DNA from 4 places in the Pandoraea pnomenusa genome. Region 3 is predicted to be linked to each of the others. Evidence: predicted binding sites of a transcription regulator. Region 3 holds the regulator's gene; each other region holds the start of a gene.
What was found. The regulator FNR, encoded in region 3, switches genes on or off when oxygen is low (the NO sensors DNR and NnrR bind a similar motif). The targets are predictions, from matches to a motif close to TTGATNNNNATCAA.

Region 1: a site for FNR is predicted at 1,853-1,866, ahead of LV28_RS45030 (OmpW/AlkL family protein). Genes of this name have one in related genera too.
Region 2: a site for FNR is predicted at 2,112-2,125, ahead of LV28_RS36005 (universal stress protein). Genes of this name have one in related genera too.
Region 4: a site for FNR is predicted at 1,587-1,600, ahead of LV28_RS36040 (universal stress protein). Genes of this name have one in related genera too.

Annotation. Positions count from the first base shown of each region.
Region 1 covers NZ_CP009553.3:4,703,622-4,707,832, forward strand. Annotated here, with positions in the region: gene LV28_RS45020 (lactate utilization protein B) at 1-1,161, shown strand, start outside; gene LV28_RS45025 (LutC/YkgG family protein) at 1,164-1,787, shown strand; gene LV28_RS45030 (OmpW/AlkL family protein) at 1,928-2,629, shown strand; gene LV28_RS45035 (DUF2946 family protein) at 2,858-3,382, shown strand; gene LV28_RS45040 (TonB-dependent receptor family protein) at 3,597-4,211, shown strand, end outside.
Region 2 covers NZ_CP009553.3:2,683,088-2,687,298, reverse strand. Annotated here, with positions in the region: gene LV28_RS36015 (ribose-phosphate diphosphokinase) at 1-64, shown strand, start outside; gene LV28_RS36010 (zinc-dependent alcohol dehydrogenase family protein) at 147-1,184, opposite strand; gene LV28_RS36005 (universal stress protein) at 1,209-2,051, opposite strand; gene LV28_RS36000 (PAS domain-containing sensor histidine kinase) at 2,296-4,211, shown strand, end outside.
Region 3 covers NZ_CP009553.3:3,073,631-3,077,841, reverse strand. Annotated here, with positions in the region: gene LV28_RS37675 (zinc-binding alcohol dehydrogenase family protein) at 1-34, opposite strand, end outside; gene LV28_RS37670 (LysR family transcriptional regulator) at 173-1,093, shown strand; gene LV28_RS37665 (YybH family protein) at 1,138-1,572, opposite strand; gene fnr (fumarate/nitrate reduction transcriptional regulator Fnr) at 1,835-2,572, opposite strand; gene scpB (SMC-Scp complex subunit ScpB) at 2,914-4,125, shown strand.
Region 4 covers NZ_CP009553.3:2,691,726-2,695,936, reverse strand. Annotated here, with positions in the region: gene LV28_RS36055 (universal stress protein) at 1-263, opposite strand, end outside; gene LV28_RS36050 (pyridoxamine 5'-phosphate oxidase family protein) at 315-788, opposite strand; gene LV28_RS36045 (BON domain-containing protein) at 848-1,501, opposite strand; gene LV28_RS36040 (universal stress protein) at 1,744-2,544, shown strand; gene LV28_RS36035 (NRAMP family divalent metal transporter) at 2,609-3,916, opposite strand; gene LV28_RS36030 (Acg family FMN-binding oxidoreductase) at 3,989-4,211, opposite strand, start outside.

The DNA of each region.
Region 1 (4,211 bases), 1.6 Mb from region 3:
GTGCACGGCATTCTGGCGGCGCACGACGTCAGAACACTCGTCAAGAGCAAGTCCATGCTGACCGACGAGTGCGAGCTTCGCGAATACCTGGAACCGCGCGGCATCCAGGTGATGGAAACCGATCTCGGTGAGCGCATCCAGCAACTCGACAGGCAGCCGCCGTCGCACGTGGTCGTGCCGGCCGTGCACAAGTTGCGCGGCGACGTGGCGCAGTTGTTCGGCCGCACCCTCGGCACCGACCCGAACAACGACGATGTGCACTACCTGGCGGAAAGCCAGCGCCGCACGACACGCCCCGCCTTTCTCGAGGCGGGCGCCGGGATGACCGGCTGCAACTTCGCCGTTGCCGAGACCGGCACCGTCGTGGTCTGCACCAATGAAGGCAACGCCGATCTGTCGGCGAACGTGCCGCCAGTGCACATCGTGTCGCTCGGCATCGAAAAGCTGATCCCGCGCATGGCCGATCTCGGCGTGTTCGTGCGCCTGCTCTCGCGCAGCGCGCTGGGCTCGCCCATCACGCAGTACACCTCGCATTTCCGCGCGCCTCGTCCCGGCACCGAAATGCACTTCGTCATCGTCGACAACGGCCGCACCGCACGCCTGGCGATGGACGACTTCTGGTACTCGCTCAAGTGCATCCGCTGCGGCGCATGCATGAACACGTGCCCCGTCTATCGTCGCAGCAGCGGGCTGTCGTACGGCAGTACCTACGCCGGGCCGATCGGCGCCATCCTCAACCCCGCATACGATCTCAAACGCTACAGCGCGCTGCCGTTCGCATCCACGATGAACGGGAGCTGCTCGAACGTCTGCCCGGTGCGCATCAACATTCACGAGCAGTTGTACAAGTGGCGCCAGATCGTGGCCGAGGAAGGCGAGTTGCCGTCCGTCAAACGCGGCCTGATCAAGGTCGCTGGCAAGCTGCTCGCCAATCCGGTGCTGTACCGGGCGTCGGTGAAATCGATGAACGCCGCATTGCACCGGTTGCCTAACCTGCTGCTCTATAACCCGCTCAATACGTGGGGCAAGGGCCGCGACCTTCCCGATGCGCCGTCGCAGACGTTTCGTGACTGGTACGACGCCAACCGACGCACGCTCGACGCGACACCGGACGCGTCGGCGAGCGACCTCGATCAATCGTCCACCCGGGAGACCCTGTGAACATGTCCCGCGAAGCCTTCCTCGTTCGCGTGCGCGCGGCGCAACGCGTGGCACTGCGCGACGACGACCACCCGGCCGACGGCACCCGCGAGCCCTTCCCTCTGCCAGCCCTCCCTGTCTTCGAGACGCCCGCCGGAGACCGACACAAACGCTTCGGCCAGCAACTCGTCGCCATGGGCGGCAAGCTTGTGACACTGGACGACGCGCCGGCATTGACCCGGTGGCTTGCCGAACGCTTTCCCGGCGTCGCGCCGGTCACCGCGACGCCGCAGGCCCGAAGCGCCGTGCCGCTCGACGCTGGGCGGCCGCCGGCGTCGTTGCACGACGTTGACGTCGGTGTGGTGCGCGCCCGCTTCGGTGTGGCCGAAACCGGCTCGGTCTGGCTCTCCGAGCAGGAGTACGGCGTGAATGCGCTCGGCTATCTCGTGCAACACCTCGTCGTGCTGCTCGATCCGCGCGACATTGTCGACGGCCTGCAGGACATCTACCGGCTGCCCGATTTCGCATCGGCGCGGTATGCGGTGCTGGTGACGGGGCCCTCGGCCACCGCCGATATCGAAGGGGTGCTCATTCAGGGCGCGCAAGGCGTGCGCTCGCTCACCGTCGTGTTGCTGTCGCGAGACTGAATGCATCGGAATGCCACGCGAGCGCGCGACAGTTTGTCGCATGACGCGCTCGTGTTTCCCCGCGCTTGACGCGCATCAAGTACGCAAGCGCCCCCCGCTTCTACCATCGTCCGTGCTCACTCACGACTTTGGACAACATCATGAAGCACTCTCTCGGCGCCACGGCCATCGCCGCCGCGCTGCTCATCGGCGGCGCCATTTCCAGCACTTGCGCCAACGCGCAATCGTCGCAATCGTCACAAGGGGCGCCCGAAGCGCAGAAGACCTTCGGCTTCATCAAGGACAGCTCACAGGGCATCTACGCCGGCGACATCCTTGCGCGCGTGCGCGCCATCGGCATCATGCCGGACTCGCACGCGAGCGGCAGCGTGCTGCCGACGCTGGGCGTGACCGTCAACAATGCCATCGTGCCCGAACTCGACTTCACGTACATGATTCTCGACAACGTGGGTGTGGAGCTCATTCTCGGCATGTCGCGTCATCAGCTCACGTCGAGCCTCGGACATCTCGGGGGCGTGAACGTGCTGCCGCCCACGCTGCTGCTGCAATACCACTTCAACCACGCAGGCAAGATTCGGCCCTACGTCGGCGCGGGCGTCAACTACACCCGCTTCTGGAACAGTAGCCTGAATGCGGGCGGCACACCGATCTCGATCAAGAATCACAGCGTCGGTCCGGCACTGCAAGCCGGTGTGGACATCCAGATGACGAAGAACCTGTTCTTCAACGTCGACATCAAGAAGGTCTGGATGAAGACCGACACCTCGCTTGCCGGCGCCGATCTCGGCACCCTTCACATCGACCCGCTCATCGTGGGCGTTGGCATCGGCATGAAGTTCTGATTCCGGTGTGGAGCGCCACAGGTGCCTGGCGGACGGTGGCGCTCCTTTTTTTCGCGTGTGGCCGGGCTGCCGCGAGTCCGCGTCGGCGACGCCGTGGGCGACGCCGGGCGATGCGTCAAATTGTCGCGTCCTCCCTACATGAGAACGCAAAGCATTTACGTTGGCCGAAGACCCCGCCTACAATGCCTGGTTCCGTGAATCTCACGTCGTCACTCCCCCGGCCCAGGCATGCGCAAGCTCCGTCAGCATCGCGTCGCAATCGGGATCGCCTTGCTGGCGATCCTGCTGGCGGCGCTCATGCCTGCGATCGCGCAGTGGCGGGCGGCCATGCAGCAGGACCCGTTCGCGATCTACTGCACGGCGACAGGCACGCAGGCCTCGCTCGGAACGAACACCACAGCGCGCGCCAATGCGCAGCGAGAGCCCGCTCACGACGGCCACTCCGGACACGACGACGCACAAGCGCCGCCCACGCCGTCGCAAGCCGCTGAGCAACACAGCCTTCACGACGGCGCCGATCATTCGCTCGCGTCGGCCGACCACTGGGAGAAGTGCGGCTACTGCACGCTCTGGGCGCACCAGCCGCTCGTCACGACCGACGTTCTTACCCTCCCGCGCGCCGCTCAGGCCAGCATCGACCCCGCCCCCGGGTACGGGTACCGTACCACCCGCGCCCCCGCTTCCGCGCCGCCCTCGCGCGCGCACCGCCGCCCGGCGTCGCCTGATCCTTCCCGTGCCGGTCCCGACCGGTAACACTTGCCGAACGCGCCATGCCTGGCCGGTTCGTGCGTCTGCTCGCGCGCTGCGCGACGGCGCACGCCGTCGCCCGTCGCCGTGCATCTCTCACGATGCAACGAACGCCGTGCGTCCCCCGCACCCGGCACTGCACAAGACTTCGCACAATGCGCGTGCGGCCGTACACGTACATCAGGCGACCGCCCGGTGCGGTCGCGAGAGAGAGAATTCCATGTCGCGTTCCCTGACGCAGAAGCCGTTGCAAACGGCCATCGCACTCGCCCTTGCCTCGCTGGGCGGTGCAGCACACGCACTGACGACCGGCCCCGAGGCCACATTACCCGTGACGGTGGTGACCGCCCCGCCCGAATCGCTCACTTCGCCGAGCGTGGACTTGCAAAAAGCCGAACTGTTCCAGACCGTCGGCGCCGTCGGTTTCGTCGACGCCGACTCGTACCAGAACACCTACGCCTTCAATCTGCGCGACATTCTCAAGGACAGCCCGGGCGTCTATGTGCAGAATCGATACGGGCAGGAGATACGCGTCTCGATTCGCGGCTCGGGGATCGCCCGCGGCTATCATGCTCGCGGACTCGAGATCCTGCAGGACGGTATTCCGACGAACGCCGCGGACGGCAGCGGCGACTACTACCAGATCGATCCGCTGGGCCTGCGCTCGACCGAGGTCTACAAGGGCGGCAACGGTCTGACCTACGGTGCGACCACGCTGGGCGGCGCACTCAACTTCGTCACGCCCACCGCCTACACGGCGGATGCGCCCAACCAGTTGCGCATCGATGGCGGCAGCTTCGGCACCATACGTGCGAGTGCGCAGATGTCACGCATC
Region 2 (4,211 bases), 390 kb from region 3:
TGTGACCCCGCTGTTGGCCGACGCCGTTCGCGACCTGCTCGACAGCCTGCCTGAGACGCCATGAGGTGCAATGAGCCCCGACCGCCGGCGGCGCGTCGGGGAACGTCCCTGCGCTCCTGCGCGCCTCCGACCGACCCTGCACGGCACTATGGCGCGATGATGACCTTCAACGCATGTGTATTGGCCGCATCGCCGAACGTCCGGTAGGCATTCAGGATATCGGCAAGCGAGAAGTGGTGAGTGATCAGTGCACCCGGCGTCAGACGCCCCGAGGCCACGGTCTTGAGCAGCATCGGCGTTGCCGCGGTATCGACCAGACGGGTCGTGATGCTGATGTTCCTGTCCCACAGCGATTCGAGATGCAGGTCGACCTTGCGGCCGTGCACGCCCACGTTGGCGATGATGCCCCCGGCGGCGACGATCGCCTCGCAAAGTTCGAATGTCGCGGGTACGCCCACCGCCTCGATGGCCGTGTCGACGCCCTGCCCGCCGGTCAGACGCCTGACGGCCTCGGCCGCATCTTCCCTTGTGGGCGAGATCACGGAGGTGGCGCCGAATCGGGTGGCCACCTCCAGCCGCGCGAGGTCGGGATCGACGACGATGATCTGGGCCGGGCTGAAGAACTGCGCCGTGAGCAACGCGGCGAGCCCGATCGGTCCCGCCCCGACGATGGCCACGCTGCTGCCCGGTTGCACCTTGCCGTTGAGCACGCCACATTCGAAGCCCGTGGGCAGAATGTCGCTCAGCATGACCAGCGCGTCGTCGTCCACGCCGTCCGGCGCGTGGTAAAGGCTGGTGTCGGCGTGCGGGGTTCTGACGTATTCGGCCTGGGTGCCGTCGATGCGATTGCCGAGAATCCATCCTCCGGCGGCGCAATGCGAATACATGCCGCGCCGGCAGGCCGCGCACTTGCCGCACGACGAGATGCATGAGATCAACACCCGGTCGCCGGGCTTGAAGGCTGTGACGGCGTTGCCCGTTTGCACGACCTCCCCGACCCCTTCGTGGCCCAGGATCCGGCCCGGCTCGACCGTCGGCACGTCGCCCTTCAGGATGTGCAGGTCGGTGCCGCATATCGTCGTTTTCAGAACGCGCACGATGGCGTCGGTCGGGTCCTGGATTTCCGGCATGGGCCGATCTTCGAGCGATATCTGTTGGGGACCGTGAAATACGAGCGCTTTCATGGCATGGCTCCTTGCAAGACGGATTCAATGCGACATCAGAACGGGCACGGTCATGCTCTCGAGCATGGTGCGGGTCACGCCGCCCAGCACCCATTCCTGCATGCGCGAGTGACCGTATCCCCCCATCACGATCAAGTCGGTGTTCATGTCCGCGGCGCGCGAGAGCAGTGCCTCGGCCACGGCGACGTCGTTGGCGCCGCGCTCCGGTGTGACATTGACCTGAACGCCATGACGGGCGAAGAACATGCCGATGTCCAGTCCGGGAATCGGACCGAGTCCGTCGGCGCGATCGCCGCGGCTCACATGCATGACATCGACACGCTTGGCCGCGCGCAGAAACGGCATGGCGTCGACGGCCGCGCGAGCTGCTTCACGTCCGCCATCCCAGGCGAGCAGCACGGTGTTGAACGCCTTGGGGAGCTTGCCGGCGTAAGGCACGATCAGGACAGGCCTGCCGCCACCGAGCACGACCGAAGCGACGAAGCCCACAGTCGGCGAGGATTCCGGATCGGTGACGTCCTCCTGCCCCATGATCACGAGGTCCGCGTAGCGCGCGTGCGTGCGCATCTCGCGGATCTCATCGTATTTCGGGGTGAGCCACTCGGGACTCAGCGCCTGACGACGACAGACGTCCATGAACATCCGTTCGGCGTTCGCAAGGCGTTCGGGATCGCTCAGGGGAACGGGCGGCGGCGGCAGGCCTGCCCCGGCCAGACCCGTGACATCGGGAAATCCGGGTGGATGGAACGGCAGGTAGATCCCCGTGAGGTGCGCGGGCAACCGAAAGGCAAAGTCCGCCGCGAGTTCGACGCGTGCGCGGCAGCGCGCGCTGTTGTCGACGTGTACCAGCAAGGTCCGATAGGTCATGGCGTCACTCCAGGGCGAGAGGATCTGTTTCCAGCCTAGTACGGCGTTGGCGCATGTCGATTGACGCGGATCAAGGCCGCCCCCGAGGCGTCGCGTCGAAGCGGCGCCCACTGCCCGGAGGATGGACCACGGATTGCCCGCTGTTGCACCGGCGGGACGATTTGCGGAATGACGCGTATGGGAAATTCGGACAAACGGTGATACAACGGCACCATCCGATGCCGTTGCATCGAATTCGGGCGACATGATGGCCAAAACGCTGCTTGGCATGCTTCGATCCATTCGACAATCCGACGGACTGCTATTCGCTGCCGTGTGCCTGCTTTGCGTAGGCGTTGCGACCGCTAACTGGCTGACGGTGCGCTCCGTATTGCACAGCAATGTCGACGCACGCTTCTCGCAACGGACCAGCACCGCCACCGACAAGCTCGCGAGCGCGTTGAGCGCCTACCGCGACGCGGTCCATGGGGCATCGGATTATCTGGCGGACTTGCCCGCGCCCACCGACACGATATTGACGACGTACGCACAGCGTATGCGGCTCGCGGAGCGCCTGCCCGGCCTGGTCAGCGTGGGCGAGTGCGAGCGCAGCGGCGACCGCATCCGTCGGGTGGCCGCGTATTCCCCCATGGGAGGCGCGATACCGGCATTGGATCTGTCGGGTGGGGCCGGCGCGGGGGAGCGCATGTTCTCGCGCCAGTCGCCGTCGACCGGGCGCACGTATCTCGTTTTCCTCGCCAACGCCAGCGCGCCGCCGTCATGCGCCTACGCCATCGCCGACATCGACATGCTGGTGCACGCGTCGATCGGCCCGCTCCTGCACGACCTGACGCTGACCATTGCCGCGGCCGGGGCGACGGATCAGCCCCAGCCGGTATTCGACAGTCTGGCCCCTCGCCCGCCGACTGAGCCGCGGCCGTCCGCCACCTATCGCGCGACGACGCACCTGCCTTACGCCAACAGGGCGGGTCTGGACCTCACCTACACGGCATCCGGCGAATTTGCCGCATTGCGAGGCGCGGGCATGGCCAGTTGGGCGCTCGTTTTCGGCATCATCATGAGTGCCGCCACGCTGTTCGCCTGGGCGGTCGCGCTGATGTCACGACGGCATGCCCGGGCGGTGGCCGAGCGTGAGGGACTCGACAAGCGGCGCTCCGACGGCCGGCTGTTCAGCGTCATCCAGTCGGTGCGCGAGGCGATCATTACCATCGACGAATGGCAGCGCATCCAAATCTTCAACCCGACGGCCGAGAGCGTTTTCCGGTGCAGCGCCATGGAAGCCATTGGCGAGCCGCTGGGGCGTTTCATCCCGGAGCGGTTCCGCGATGCTCACTTCAGGCACATCGAGCGATTCGGGGCGACCGGCGTATCGGAGCGCCTCATGGGGCGCGGCAGGCCGCTGTGGGGGCTGCGCTCCGACGGCGAGGAGTTTCCGATGGAGGCGTCCATTTCCCAGAGCGCCGACGCGGCCGGGAAGTTCTACACGGTGGTGCTGCGCGACGTGACCGAACAGCGCCAGATGGCGAACGCCCTGCAGAACTCCCGGATCGAACTGGAAAAGCTCAACGCCCGCTTGCTTGAAGTGCGTGAGGACGAAAAGCTGCGCATCGCGCGAGAACTCCACGACGATCTTGGCCAGCGGCTCACCGCGCTGAAAATGGACGCCGCAATGCTCAAGCGCACGCTCGACGGCCATGCCCCGGCAAGCGCCGATGTGAAACGCATCGAGCTGGCGATCGACGGGATGATCAGCGCCGTGCGACAGATGGCCGCCGAGCTGCGCCCGCCGATGCTCGACGATCTCGGGCTCGGTCCGGCGATCGAGTGGTACGCACAGGATTTCGCGCGGCGTTACGGCGTCGCCGTCGATGTCACGGGCGCGCGGGGCCTGCCGCCCGTTCCGCCTGCCGTGGCGACGGCGTTGTTCCGAATCGTTCAGGAAGCGATGAACAACGTGGCAAAACACGCGCGAGCGACGTCCATCACGATCGAACTGTCCTGCGATCGGGAATGCCGGCTGCGCATCTCCGACAATGGCCGGGGCCTGCCTCCCACCCGGCCCAAGCCCGACGCGCTGGGACTGATCAGCATGCGCGAGCGAGCTCGCCTGCTCGGCGGATCGCTCGAAGTCCGCAGTCCTTCCGAGGGCGGCACCGTCGT
Region 3 (4,211 bases):
TCGGCAGATAACGGGTCAATCCAACAGCTTTCATGAGTACTCTCCATTACGTTGATGGTGGCCGGCCGGATGTCGTCGGCGGGCCGCGCGAAGCAATAGCGAAAGACTACCGCTAGTGGATTGCATTGAAAATTCGCATAATGCCGAAAAGATTTTTCGGAGAATCCGTTAAATGGCATTGGACCTCGATACCGTGGCGTTGTTCGTTCGGGTGGCGGCGCTGGGCAACGTCTCGGCGGCCGGGCGCGAACGCGGGCTATCGCCTGCCACGGCCAGCACCCGATTGGCGCAACTCGAGGCCAGGCTTGGGGCGCGTCTGCTGCATCGCACGACCCGACGCGTGGCGCTCACGCAGGAAGGCGAAATGTTTCTCGCGCAGGCCCAGACGTTGCTGGCTGCCGAGGCGCAGGCATTCGCGAGTGTTGGGCAGGGGCGCGCGGCGCCGCAGGGACGCTTGCGGGTGTCATGCTCCTCGTCGTTCGGACGTCAGCATGTCTCGCCCGCCTTGCCGGCATTTCTCGATCGCTACCCGGGGATTTCGCTGGACTTCCGGTTGACCGATCGCGTGGTCGATCTGCTGGAAGAGGGCGTTGACCTGGCGATTCGCGTGGGGGCGCTGCGCGACTCGACGCTCGTTGCCCGCAAACTCGCGAGTAATCGCCGCACGCTGTGCGCGTCCCCTGCGTATCTGGCGGCCCACGGCACGCCGAAGCATCCGGGCGATCTCGCCTCGCACGAATGTCTGATTCTGGCGGAACAGCGCGACTGGCGGTTCGTCACGCCGGGCGGCGAGTTGAATGTGCGTGTGGGCGGGCGGCTGGTTTCCGATAACGGCGAGGTGCTGCGCGACGCAGTGCTCGCAGGGATGGGAATTGCGCTGAAATCGACTTGGGACGTCGGCGTGCACCTGCAGCGCGGGGACCTGGTGGCGGTACTGCCCGCCTATCCCCTGGCCGAGGAGGTCGCCATCTGGGGCGTGTACCCCAGCCGGGCGTTCGTGCCCCCCAAGACGCACGCGCTGATCGAGTTTCTGCAAGCCCGCTTCGGTCCCGGGCCGGTGCCGTACTGGGATGCGCGGCCAGACGCCTCGTAGCGGGGCGCCGGGGCAAGGGGCCCGAGCGGGGCGGGGCGTGTGCCTCAGTGAAGATGATGGGTGCGAGCGAGCGGCGCGGCGCTATCCTCGTGCCCGATCGCGGGGCTGGCGTGATGCAGCACGAGTCGCCAGCCGTCCGCTTCCTTCAGATAGACGTTGGTGGCGAGTACGAAGGCGTAGCGCGCTTCGGGATGTGATTCCACCTGGATCTGCTCGAGCACGTTGTGAACGGCGCACAGCGGGTTGTTGGCCACCTGCAGGTGACTGACCGACACCTGTAGCCCACCGTTGGCCAGGATCTGTCGCCAACTGCTGCGCACGGCCGCGGGGCCGACATGGCGGGGGCCGGACGGGTGAATGCAAACGACTTCCTCATCCTCCGACCAGACGTCCATCAGCGCATCGGCGTCGCCCGTGCGCAGCGCCTCGTAATAGGCGTGCTCGGCGTCTTCCGGACTCAGAAAAATGGCAGCGGGCATATCGGCGGCCTCCGTCGGAATGTGGCGTCGGGCGGCGAATGCGCCGTCCGGCGATCGCGCCGATTATGGAGGGTTTGCCCGGGCTTGTCGAACGGCCGGCGGCAAGAGTGCGGGCGTTCATGCGCGTCTCTTGATCTGGCGCAAGGCGGTGGGTGTCGTTGGCCGGTAGCGTATGGGGGTAACGCGGGGAAGCGTAACCGGTGAAGGGGGCGTGCGAGGCAAACCAAGGGCGGGGACGCCTGCGCGCCCCCGGTGACCGGTCTCAGCAGTGAATGCCGGTCACGCCGGCGAGTTCGCGCAGGGCGGCAGCGTCGATGATCTTGACGTGCCGCTGGCGGATTTCGATCATGCCGTTTTGCGCGAAGCGCGAAAACAGGCGGCTGACCGTCTCCAGCTTGAGGCCGAGGAAGCTGCCGATTTCTTCGCGGCTCATGCGCAGCACAAATTCGTTGGCGGCGTAGCCCCGCGCCGAAAGACGCTCGGACAGGTTGTGCAGGAAGACCGCCAGCCGCTCTTCGGCGCGCATGGTGCCCAGGGCGAGCAGTTGCTGATGCTCGTTGCGGATTTCCTGGCTCATCAGACGATGCAGCTGGCGTTGCAGCGACGGTACCTGACGCGAAAGCGTCTCCAGTTCGCCGAAACGCGCAATGCACAGCTCGCTGTCCTCGAGCGCAATGGCAGTGCTGGGGTGATGACTGTCGGCCACCGCATCCAGGCCGATCAGCTCGCCCTGAAGGTGGAAACCGACGACCTGCTCACGGCCGTCGGGCGCCGTGACGCAGCTTTTGAGCGACCCGAAGCGGATGCCGTAGACGGCGCTCAGGTCATCGTTGGCGTGATAGAGCACCTCGCCTTTCTTGAGGCGACGGCGCTCGCTCACGAGTGCATCCAGTCGCTCCAGTTCCGCTTCCGGAATGCCGACGGGCAGGCAGAACTGGCCCAGCGAGCAAGTGGAACAGCGGGGCTGGACGACGGGAATGCGACCGATTTCTGTGGTCATGGAGGCCCCTGAAGTTATTTTGAGAGTTTACCATGGGGCGTCGACCTGTCGATTCCGCGCCAGGAATGGCGAGGGTTTGCACGACGCTTTACGGGCGACAGTGTTTCAGTAATAATTGCGCACATACCGGACGTCCGTCTCGCCGCACTATCGGCCTGGGCGTTTTCCCGGCAGGTCGTTTCGAAGCATCCAGGTTGCGCCGCCGTCACTACGACCGAACACAAACGGGCGCGCGCTTATGCGAAGCGGTTGTTTTTTCGATCTACGGCCGTTTCTCGTGTTCCAAGCATCCATTTATTCCTGATTCCGGGTTGCCAAGCCCCCGGTTTGCTTAGTCGCACATGAATACCCAAGAGGCGAAACTCGTCCTCGAGACCGCGTTGATTTGCGCGCAGGAGCCGCTCAAGGTCGGCGATCTGCGCAAGCTCTTCAATGACGCCGTGTCCGGCGACACGGTGCGCGCGCTGCTCGAGGAAATCCGCATGCAATGGGACGGCCGAGGTGTGGAATTGGTGGCGTTGGCCACCGGCTGGCGTTTCCAGAGCCGTCCGCGCATGCGCGAATACCTTGACCGTCTCAATCCGGAGAAGCCGCCGAAGTATTCGCGCGCCGTGATGGAGACGCTCGCGATCATTGCCTATCGCCAGCCGGTCACGCGTGGCGATATCGAGGAGATTCGCGGCGTGACGGTCAATACCCAGATCATCAAGCAGCTCGAAGACCGCGGCTGGATCGAGGTGATCGGCCATCGCGACGTGCCGGGGCGCCCCGGCCTGTACGCCACGACCAAGGACTTCCTCGACGATCTCGGGCTGCGCGCGCTCGACGCGCTGCCGCCGCTCGAAGATCCGGCGGCGCAGGCGCAGATCGACCTGCTCGCGCAGCAGAACATCGAATTCGGCGAGCGGGCCGAAGGCGAAGCGGGAGAAGACGTGGCGTCGGACGACGCGCCGATGGCCGACGCCGAAGCGCTGGCGCGCCTGGCGCAGGATCGCGCCGACAATCTGCCGCTCGCGCAGGGCCTGCCGGAAGGACAACGGCCGACGTCCGGCGACGATGCGGTGACGGAAGAGGCGCTGCTCGACGCGGTCATGGCTGAAGGCGACGCCCCCGCGGATGCGGCGTATTCCGGCGAATCCGAGGCGGCGCTTGCCAATGCCGATGGTGACGTCGGGGCAATTCCGCCGGATGCCGAGGAACTCGTACCGGCGGGACGCGTCAGTGAGCAGGTCGCGGCGCCGCAGGATGACGCGTCGCTCGGCGAGGGCGGCCAGCAGGTGCGGGGCCGTCAGAGCGTCGAGGAATTTTCCGAAGATTTGGGGAGTGCGGCTGCGGAAGGCGACGATCCGCCGCAAGATGCGCAGTACCTGGCAAGTGAGGCAAACGATGCACCGACGCAGGCGGACGATCCCGCAGCGCCGGTCACGCAGGAGGTTTCCCCGCGCGCTGTCGACCCGGCAGCGAACGAAGCCGCCACCGGTCAGCCCATGTCCGGTGGGATGGATGACGACGAGAACGACGGGGACGACAAGACTCTCGTCACGGGCACCTGAGGCACCGGCGCATTGCGTCGCGCGCAACAGCAGGGCCGTTAGCGATTAAGAACGAAGTCGCGGCAAGGATTTGCCGCGCATTCATG
Region 4 (4,211 bases), 380 kb from region 3:
GCGAATTCCGCTGCAACCCCTTCTCGCGCAAGCAAGTCCAGCGCCGCTTCCCTTACTGCCAGCGTCTCCGCGCCGACCGAGTCGCGGACATCGGCGATCGAGGGCAACGCGGCAGCCATCAATGGGAAATACAGGGCCGGGTCAACCTCTACATACGCGACTCTGAGGCTGGCGCCCAGCGCCTTGGCCAGCCGCGCCGCGTGCGTGAGCGCGATCTGCGAGGGTTCGCTGGCATCGAACGCCGCCAGAATGTTGCGATACATGATGACTCCTCCCCTGCGCCTGAACAGTTCGTGCGGCCAGTCGCGCCGCGCCTAATCGAAGCGGCGTTTCGACGCCACCGGGACCATATCCGTGTGACCGAAGCCGCGGCTGTAGTCGAGCACCTTGAGCGCCCATGATTCCAGCTTGACGATGGTCGTGCGACTTGACCCGTGCTCGGGAATGCGCGTCCACGCGTTCGGGAAGCGAGTGTCGAGCAGACGTATCGCAAGCGAGCGCTCGGGTGACTCGTCCGGCAGTATCTCCGCGAACGCATGGCTCGAGATCGCCTTGATGTCGGGCCATCCTGTGTACGGTTTGTAGATGCAGAACGAGACCTGTGCGGCGTGTTCGATATTGGCGATCTTGCGGCTGTCGCGCGCGGTGGCGAAATAGATGTCGAGCCCCTGGTGCACGAAGCACACGACGTCCGATTGCGTGTTGCCGTCGCGCATGAGCGTGGCGAGCGACAATTCCCGACAACTGTCGAGAATGTCCAGGACAACGGCTTCCAGGTCTGTGTTCATCGCTGCTCTCCGATACCGACGCGCATTGCGCGCGGTTTGCGCCAGGCGCGCCAGGCCCGTCAGGCGACCGTCAGTCGATCGACCACGGCGCTGACCCCATGCGTGGACATGGCCGCGCCCCGAATCGCTTCCTTCTCGGCGAGCGAATGCACCGTGCCCGTGAGCAGCACCTCACCGTTGCCGAGCAGGGAGATGTCGAGATGCTGGGCTTCGCGCTGTGCCTGACGGGTGAGCGCGGCGGTGATGTGCCCGACGATCTCCCGGCGATGCGGGCTGCCTTGCACCTTGATGTCGTTGATGACGCCTTTCACCCCCCGGAGCGCGCGCACCGCGCTCTCGGCCTGTACGCGTTGCGTGTAGAGCTCGACATTGCCGTCGAGGGTGACCCAGCCGTTCTCCACCTTCACTTGCATGCCGTCCGGCGGCAGTCCGGCGTGCCACTTCAGGATGGCCAGCGCCGCGCGCGCAATGTCGGCATCCGTATGGCGATCGTGCGATGCCGGCTGGACTTCCAGCGAAACGACGATGGCGCGTGCGCCAGCCACGCGGCTCGCCACGCGTTCGGCCTCGCACTTCTCCAGAAAGCTCCCCACGTCGCCGGATAGCGTGACGATGCCGTCGCGAACCTCTACACCGATGTCGGTGGCATGAATATTGGTGTCGCGCGCGAGTTCGTCCATGACGTCGCGCTGGAGCTGGGTATCCGTTTTCATGAGGTGTCTCCGTGTCGGGGCAGTTACTTCGGTCTCTTCACCTTAGCGCGACGCCTTTGGCCGCGCGCTCCTGTCTTGCCGGCGCTTGATTCACGTCAACCGTTCGGCCCGCGCGAGCGCACCGAAGTGGTGTGCGGCGCTATAAATGTAGCCATGGCTTCGGTGCGCCGCGAGGTCGCGGTCGAGTTCGCGAAGTCCCATGTCGGGAGATCGAAATGAGCCTACGGAGAATTTGTGTTCATATGGACGACACGGCGACGGGCGCGGCGCGAGTTCGCTTCAGCGCCCGGCTCGCGCGCCAGCACGACGCCAGTCTCTGCGGCATCTACCTGCCACACCGTCCGGGAGCTGTTCACTCGGGCCAACGCGAAGCGTCGGGCGATCACTTCCAGACCGAGGCGCACTCGCGCACGGCATTGCACGCTGCCGAACACCTGTTTTCTCAAGTGTGCGCCGAAAGCGATATCGAGGGCGACTGGCACAGTCCCTATGGGGCGGCCGTCGCCATTCTCTCGAGCGTGGCCAAGGCCACCGACCTGTGTATCGTTGGTCAGCCGGATGCTCCGGGAGGCGTTGGCGCCCTGGGTGTCGACGGCCTTGGCGACGTGATCGTCTCATGCGGCGTGCCGGTGATGGGGCTGCCGCACAACGTGACGTTGCCACAGGAGATTCGTCGCATCGTGGTGGCATGGAATGGCTCGCGCGAAGCGCGCCGCGCCATCGGGGATGCCTGGCAAATGCTGGGCCGGGCCCAGGATATCTTCGTGGTGGGTATCAATCGCTCGCCCGGTGGAGACGACCCCTCGCTGGCCGACATCGTGAGGCTCATGGAATCGCACGGCCTGCGCGCGAAGCCCGTATCCATCCGCGAGGACACGGACGCCAGCGACGGTGTGCAACTCCTGTCCGTCTCCGAAGCCTACGAGGCCGACCTGCTTGTCATGGGCGCATACGGACACGGACCAACCCGCGAGCTCGTCTTCGGCGGCGCCACCCGCACGGTACTCAAGCACATGTCCACGCCCGTGTTGCTGTCCCACTGAGACTTGGCACCCGGGTCTTCTCGTCCTTGCGCCGCCGCCGCGCTTTGCGGCGGCGGCGCAACCTTCAACTTGCGACCAACATCACGACGGCGGCCGCGCCCATCACCGCGGTAGCGATCCAGCCCAGCGCAAGGATCGGCCAGCGGGCCGTGAACGGTCCCATCACCGAACGCCGAGCTGCCAGCAGCAGTACGACCGCCATCACGGGCACGGCCACCACGCCGTTGATCACGGCACTCCAGAAGAGCGCTTTCATGGGGCTGATGGGGGAGTACTGAATGGCGGTGGCGGCCATGATGCTCAGGGCAATGATGGCGTAGAAACCCTGCGCACTCGTGAGCTTGCGCTCGAGCCCTTCTTCCCAGTGCAGGGTCTCGGCCAGCGCATAGGCGCCCGAGCCCGCGAGCACCGGCACGCCGATCAGCCCCACACTCACGATGCCGAGACTGAAAAGCGCGTACGCCAGGTCGCCGGCCAGCGGGCGCAGCGCGCTGGCCGCCTGTGCCGCCGTCTCGATGTTCGTGACCCCACCCGCATGCAATGTCACCGCCGTTGCCAGAATGACGAAGAACGCCGTGATATTCGAGTAGAACATGCCGGTCCAGGTGTCCCATCCGATGCGGCGCAGCTCGTCGGGCGCGGCAGCGACATCGTCTCGCAAGGGGCGAGCGTCCGGATGCCTCGCCATTTCCTCCACCTCCTCCGACGTCTGCCAGAAGAAGAGATAGGGACTGATCGTGGTACCGAAGACCCCGACGATCACGGCCGCGCTGGCGGAATCGAGGCGAAACGCCGGCCATACCGTTCGCAGTGCCACGGTGTGCCATGGCACGTGCACGGTAAGCAGGACAGCCGCGTACGCGAGCAGCGACATGGTCATCCACTTGAGGAAGATCACATACCGGTGATACGGCACGAATACCTGGAGCAGCAGCGTGCCGAGGGCGAAGCCGATCGTCATCCAGTGCCGGTCGATGCCGCTGGTGAGCTCCGCCACCTCGCCCATGGCGGCCAGATCCGCAGCAATGTTGAGGGTGTTCGCCACGAGAAGCAGTGCCACGACGATGCGCAGCACGGCGGGTGGAAACGCGGTGCCGATGTTGGCGGCGAGGCCTTTGCCGGTGACCCTGCCGATGCGGGCGCAGATCAGCTGGATGGCCGCCATGAACGGGAGCGCCAGCGGCATCGTCCACAGCATGTTGAAGCCATACTGCGCGCCCGCCTGCGAATAGGTTACGACGCCGCTGGGGTCGTCGTCGGCCACGCCGGTAATCAGTCCCGGCCCAACCCGGGCGAGAGGATGCTCCCGGAGTCTTTTGCGCAGAGCCTCGCGCAAGGTCGGCGACCGTCGATCGCCCAGGTCGATTCCCATGTCCGCGTGTGTCGTTTGGTGTGAGTGTTGAACGTCGGGCGGCATCGTGCGACGGCTCGTCGGGCGCCGCGATCAGGAAACGACCGAGGCGAGTGTTCGGCGAGGCGTATGTGCCACATCGGGGCCGCGCCCAGCGCGCAGCAGTAGCTGAGGATAATCCATCGTGCCCATCGCTTGGGCAATCGTGCGACGCAAATCGTCCACTTCGATCGGCTGGTTGAGAAACGAGGCGCAAAGGCCGCTGGCGGTCAGTGTCAGCAGGACGCGCTGCATCGCCTGCCCCGCACTCAACCAG